Linked DNA regions of Thiorhodovibrio frisius. The main gene of each other region encodes a partner of the protein of the gene in region 2 in a complex. Links are inferred from orthologs where the notes say so. Each region holds a gene or a part of one and is shown on either strand. Other genes may lie near its edges.

Region 1 (3,183 bases), 1.9 Mb from region 2 along the record:
CGGGTTTGGTTGCATCCGGCAGCACCTTGAAGGCGTATTGATTCACTAAGTCCGCTGCGCGCGTTGATTTTTCGGAAACAATCGGCGCGAGCAGAACGCGATGCAGTCGTTCCTGGTTCATTGCAATCGACCCTCCAACTGACGCACAGCCGTTTCAGTGACAATAATCCGCTCAAAGGCGATCAAATTCACCGGATCGACTTCCCCTGCTGTCACCACATCGACCTTGTGAAGATTGCGCGATGCGAGCAGCAAGGCTTCATCAAATCCTTCAACGATGATCAGCACGTCGGTGACATTGAGTTCCTGCAAGCGCGCGACCATTGCCTTGGTCTTCGCCTCCGCGATCTTGAACTCCGGCACCACTGTCAGCCGTTCCTGGCGCGCTAATTCGGAGAGAATCGAACGCACCGCACCACGGTACATTTTCCGATTCACCTTTTGCTCGAAACTGCGCGGACGTGCCGGAAACGTCATTCCGCCACCGCGCCACAGTGGGCCGCGAGTTGTACCAGCGCGCGCGCGACCAGTCCCTTTCTGGCGATACGGTTTGGAACCACCGCCCCGAACTTGGGCGCGATTCTTTTGCGCCTTGGTCCCCTGCCGGGCACCAGCCATATAAGCAGTCACGACCTGATGCACCAGATCAGGCTTGTAGTCGGCGCCAAAAACCTGGTCCGACACCTCAAGCACACCGGTGCTGTCGTTGCCTGTGCGAGTGACAAGTTGCATAACCAAATCAGCCTTTATTCTTTTGTTTGACCGAGGGCAGAACGACCAACCGGCCACCGGCAGGCCCAGGGACACTGCCTTTAATCAACAGCAGGCGGCGGTCAAGATCGACCCGCACGACTTCCAGATTCTGCTGGCAGCGGTTTACGTTACCCATCTGACCGGCCATCTTTTTGCCCTTGAACACCCGTCCAGGCGTCTGACATTGACCGATCGAGCCGGGCGCACGGTGCGAAAGCGAATTACCATGCGTGGCGTCCTGAGTACGAAAGTGATGGCGGCGAACAACGCCGGAAAACCCACGTCCCTTGGACACTCCACGAACATCGACTTTTTGTCCGGCTTCGAACAGATCAATCTTGATTTCCGCGCCGGGCGTTAACTCCTCGCCCGGGGCTTCCTCCAAACGGAACTCGCGCACGGCAGCAGCAGCCTCGACACCCGCCTTGGCGAAGTGCCCACCCATAGGCTTGGTCACGCGCGAAGCTTTGCGCGCCCCGGCGCCAATCTGAATGGCGCCGTAGCCGTCCGTCTCTTCCCGCTTGACCTGGGTGACATGATTGGGCTCCACCTCAATCACAGTCACTGGCACTGACTGACCATCATCGGTAAAGATGCGCGTCATGCCCGCCTTGCGGCCAATCAAACCAATTGCCATTGCCTTATCCTCAGCTCCTTAACCCTTTACCCTCTATGCCCACCAACGCTTGCGACTGGCATGCAGGGACTCACATTCGCCCTCACAGGCGCGGCATACCCAGACTCTTAACTGAGCCGGATCTGCACATCAACGCCCGCAGCGAGATCGAGCTTCATCAGGGCGTCGACCGTTTTATCAGTCGGGTCGACAATATCCATCAGACGCTTGTGCGTACGCAGCTCATACTGATCGCGCGCGTCTTTGTTGACATGCGGCGAAATCAGCACGGTATAGTGCTCATGCTTTGATGGCAGCGGCACCGGACCCCGTACTTGCGCGCCTGTCCGCTTCGCCGTTTCGACAATCTCTCGCGCTGACTGGTCGATCAGGCGATGATCGAAGGCTTTCAGGCGGATGCGAATGCGTTGGTTTGCCATATTTCTATTACTCGATGATCTTTGCGACCACGCCGGCGCCGACGGTGCGGCCACCTTCGCGCACTGCAAAGCGCAGACCGTCTTCCATGGCGATGGGGGCGATCAGCTTGATGACCATTTTGACGTTGTCACCGGGCATGACCATTTCGATGCCTTCGGGCAGTTCGCAGGCACCGGTGACGTCGGTGGTGCGGAAGTAGAACTGCGGACGGTAGCCGTTGAAGAAGGGGGTGTGACGTCCACCCTCTTCTTTGCTCAGCACGTAGACTTCCGCCTCGAAGTGGGTGTGCGGGGTGATGCTGCCAGGCTTGGCCAAGACTTGGCCGCGCTCGACGTCGTCGCGCTTGGTGCCGCGCAGCAGGGCGCCGATGTTGTCGCCGGCTTGACCTTGGTCGAGCAGCTTGCGGAACATCTCAACACCGGTGCAGATGGTCTTGACGGTGTCTTTGATGCCAACAATGGCGACTTCTTCGCCCACTTTGATGATGCCGCGCTCGACACGCCCGGTAACGACGGTGCCGCGACCGGAGATGGAGAAGACGTCTTCGATGGGCATCAGGAAGGCGCCGTCGATGGCACGCTCGGGCTCAGGGATGAAGCTGTCAAGGGCGTCGACGAGTTTGGCGATGCTCTGGGTGCCAATTTCACTCTCGTCGCCTTCAAGGGCTTTAAGCGCGGAGCCGGTGATGATGGGGGTGTCGTCGCCGGGGAAGTCGTAGCTGTCGAGCAGTTCGCGCACTTCCATTTCAACCAGTTCAAGCAGTTCGGCGTCGTCGACCATGTCGGCTTTGTTGAGGTACACCACGATGTAGGGCACACCTACCTGACGCGAGAGCAGGATGTGCTCGCGGGTCTGGGGCATGGGGCCGTCAGCGGCTGATACCACAAGGATCGCGCCGTCCATCTGCGCAGCACCGGTGATCATGTTCTTGACGTAGTCAGCATGACCGGGGCAGTCGACGTGGGCGTAGTGACGGTTGTCGCTTTCGTATTCGACGTGGGCGGTAGCAATGGTGATGCCGCGCTCGCGCTCTTCAGGGGCGTTGTCGATTTGATCGTAGGCACGCGCTTCACCACCGAATTTCTTCGCCTGGGTGACGGTGATGGCCGCTGTCAGCGTGGTCTTGCCATGGTCTACATGGCCAATGGTCCCCACGTTGACGTGCGGCTTCTTGCGTTCGAATTTCTCTTTGGACATGGCGATCTACCTTGAAAATCTCTGAATAGATAAAGCGAATGCGGCTTGCTTAAGGTCAATTTGGCTCAAACTGACACGAGCGGGCTGACAGACAGACGGAACGCGTTTTACTGCTTTTTCGCCACGGCCTCGGCAATGCTTGCTGGCACCTCAGCATACTTGCTGAATTCCATGCT
Region 2 (3,130 bases):
CATCAACCAAGGGATAGCGATAACTGAAGTCCTGGGCCATTAGCACCATGGCCTCATAGCAGGCGCTATCCCCGTGCGGATGAAATTTGCCCAAGACATCGCCGACGGTGCGGGCCGACTTTTTGAACTTTGCACTGGCCGAAAGTCCGAGCTCGGACATGGCAAAAAGAATGCGCCTTTGAACAGGCTTTAGCCCATCAGTCACTTGCGGGAGGGCGCGATCAAGAATGACATACATGGAATAGTCCAGGTAGGCTTTCTCGCTGAACAGATGCAAAGGCAACTGTTCGAGTCCTTCAGGGTTTTCAAGCAAGGTTTCAGTCATAAGAAGAGGTAATGGTTTCAGTAACAGGGATAGGTGAAAAGGCAGTGGGCAAAGAGAAGCAATCGCAAGCAACAGGGCATGTCAGCACGCTATTAGTCCGCGCAGAAATGATCAAATCCAGTTGGTCCATTTTTTTGCTCGGATAGATCCATTTTTTGGCCATCCGGTAAGACCAGGCGGATGTTGGGGGCCTCTGTCACCTGGCCGATGATTGTGACCGAACAGCCGAATTGATTATCAAGGGCAAGCGCTTGGTCTAGATTTTCTTGAGGAACGGTAAAACAAAGCTCATAGTCATCGCCACTGGTTAGCGGAATTGCCCAGTCATCCTGTTGGGTAACAACACGAGCAACCTGCTCAGTCAGCGGCAGTGCAGCGAGTTCCAGATTGGCACCACAGCGGCTTTGGTCAAGTAAGTGACCGAGGTCGGCGACTAAGCCATCGGAGACATCGATAGCCGCGCTCGCGATGCCCACCAACTGACAGCCGAGCGCAACGCGAGGAGTCGGCCGTTCTAAGCGGTCGCGCAGTTGTGGATCGAGATGGGCGGCGGGGTGTTTGTCGCGTGAGAGCAGAGATTGCAGGGCAAGTCCTGCATCTCCGAGGGTGCCACTGACCATGATGGCATCACCTGGTGAGGCGCCGGAGCGCAAAATTGCATGTTCTGGCTTAACCAGTCCCATCACTTGAATCGAAATAGTCAAAGGCCCGCGGGTCAGGTCTCCGCCGACTAAGCGCAGGGAATGGCGGCAGGCCAGGCGGTGCAAGCCTTGCGCAAAGGCTTGTAACCAGAGTGGTTCAGCTTGCGGAATGGTGAGTGCCAGGGTCGCCCAGGCAGGAGTGGCACCCATGGCGGCAAGATCGCTCAATCCGACAGCCAAAGACTTATGGCCGAGCCTTGTTGGATCGCAATCGGGGAAAAAATGTCTGCCGCTCACCAGGGTATCGATACTGAATGCCAGTTCGAATCCTGGCGGCAGGCGCGTGAGTGCGCAATCGTCGCCGATGTCGACTAAAACATCTTCGCGTGGGGCACCGAGTCCAGTCAAAAAATCCCGAATCAGCGCGAATTCCCCGTGGACGCTGCTATTGCTCAAGAGTATCTAGACGGCCTGATAGGGAGACTGTGCTTAGGCCAATGATGGCGAACAAGCACAACGTACAAAAAAGAAATTCAAGCCAACATCTTAGGCCGAGGTAGCCGAGGTAGCTGAGGATAGAAGAGTACCACTGGCCAATGCAGATCGGTGGCGGGCGACCTTATCGAGCACGCCATTGATGAACTTGTGGCTTTGATCGGCGCCAAAGGTTTTTGCGAGTCCAATGGCCTCATCGAGAATCACAGGCGACGGCAGTTCCGGACTGCTCAAGAGCTCGAAGGTCGCGAGTCGCAGAATAGCGCGCTCCACCGGGTCGACACTGGTCAAGGAGCGATCCAAAAACGGCGTAAGACTTTGGTCAATGACCTTTATCCGCTCAACGACACCGCGGAGCAATTGATCGAACAATTGAAGATCAAAGCGCACATCGCCGGGCGTTTCGTCGTCATCAGTGCGTCCCGCCAAACCCCGAGCGAGCGCCTCGATCCAGGGCGGATCATCAAAAAACTGTTGCGCGATTTCGGCGCTGGTCTGCCGCCCGAACTGCCACTGATAAAGGGCTAATAGCGCGTAACGACGCGCCTGAGCGCGGGGACCTGCCATGGTTTGAATGCTCGGCTGCGGTGATTTTGACAGGCAATCGGTCAGCCAAGCTGGCCGAAAAGATTCGCCATTTCAAGGGCTGAAAGTGCTGCTTCCGCACCCTTGTTGCCGGCTTTGGTACCGGCACGTTCAATGGCTTGCTCAATGGTGTCTGTGGTCAGGACCCCAAAGCCAACTGGCACTCCATGAGCGAGACTAACTTGTGCGATTCCTTTCACGCATTCGCCAGCGACGTAGTCAAAGTGGGGAGTACCGCCGCGAATCACGGCACCAAGCGCAATCATGGCGTCATAGCCACCCTTTGCGGCAACTTTTTGCAACACGAGCGGAATCTCAAAGGCGCCTGGCACTCGCAAGATGGTGATGTTTTGTTCCTCAACGCCATGGCGTTTGAGGGTATCAAGAGCGCCGGCTTCTAGATGATCAACGATGAAACTATTCCACCGCGCCACGATGAGACAAAAACGCAGGGATGCCGGTCGAAAACTACCTTCGAGTGATTGAATCATTGGTAAAACGCACAAAAGGGATGAATGAAACGGGTGATCAGGGAATGCTTGAGCCGTTAGCCGCTGGGCCTTTTTCCGCGCCGCCTACGTATTCTACAACTTCCAGGTCAAAGCCGGAGATGGCGTGCATGGTCTTGGGAGCGCTCATAACGCGCATTTGCCGCAGGCCAAGGTCGGCGAGAATCTGGGCGCCGATGCCGTAGGTCCGCAACTCGCTGCCATCCGTGCGCGGAATGAACTGCTGCTCGGAGTCAGTCGCCTCACGAATTTGCCGGACCTTGTCAAGAATGTCGTGGTTGGTGTCGCGGTTGCGCAGCACGACAATCACCCCCTCGCCTTCGGCGACAATTTGCCGCATCACATCGGTGAGTGGCCAGCCGCAGGCAGCATGGGCGCCGGCGAAGAGATCGCACAAACTGTTTTGTAGATGGACTCGAACCAGTGTTGGACGGTCCGGGGATATCTCGCCATGGGTTAGCGCCAAATGAATTGCACCATCGATGGTGTCCCGATAAGCCGTCAGGACAAATGGGCCAAACTCTGTGGGGAGGTTGCAGCGGTCCAAGCGTACGACGGCTTTTTCATTGGCGACC

Evidence for each region.
Region 1: the proteins of nusB (region 2) and rpsJ are in contact, whole or in part, in a solved structure (PDB 3D3B), measured with the Escherichia coli proteins. The link is inferred for Thiorhodovibrio frisius from one-to-one orthologs.

Annotation. Positions count from the first base shown.
Region 1 is NZ_CP121471.1:1,905,238-1,908,420, reverse strand. Bases 154-3,014 are described here. They hold rpsJ (30S ribosomal protein S10), read right to left. Parts: upstream 1,810-3,014; coding sequence 1,498-1,809; downstream 154-1,497. Other genes in these bases: tuf (elongation factor Tu), read right to left, coding at 1,817-3,007; rplC (50S ribosomal protein L3), read right to left, coding at 740-1,390; rplD (50S ribosomal protein L4), read right to left, coding at 154-732. In the rest of the region: rplW (50S ribosomal protein L23), read right to left, coding at 1-121; more of rplD, read right to left, coding at 118-153; fusA (elongation factor G), read right to left, coding at 3,115-3,183. UniProt on the Escherichia coli protein: Involved in the binding of tRNA to the ribosomes. Part of the processive rRNA transcription and antitermination complex (rrnTAC). The complex forms an RNA-chaperone ring around the RNA exit tunnel of RNA polymerase (RNAP).
Region 2 is NZ_CP121471.1:8,447-11,576, forward strand. What follows is about bases 271-3,078. They hold nusB (transcription antitermination factor NusB), read right to left. Parts: upstream 2,029-3,078; coding sequence 1,513-2,028; downstream 271-1,512. Other genes in these bases: parC (DNA topoisomerase IV subunit A), read right to left, coding at 271-325; thiL (thiamine-phosphate kinase), read right to left, coding at 418-1,422; ribH (6,7-dimethyl-8-ribityllumazine synthase), read right to left, coding at 2,070-2,537; ribBA (bifunctional 3,4-dihydroxy-2-butanone-4-phosphate synthase/GTP cyclohydrolase II), read right to left, coding at 2,575-3,078. Outside these bases: more of parC, read right to left, coding at 1-270; more of ribBA, read right to left, coding at 3,079-3,130. UniProt on the Escherichia coli protein: Part of the processive rRNA transcription and antitermination complex (rrnTAC). The complex forms an RNA-chaperone ring around the RNA exit tunnel of RNA polymerase (RNAP).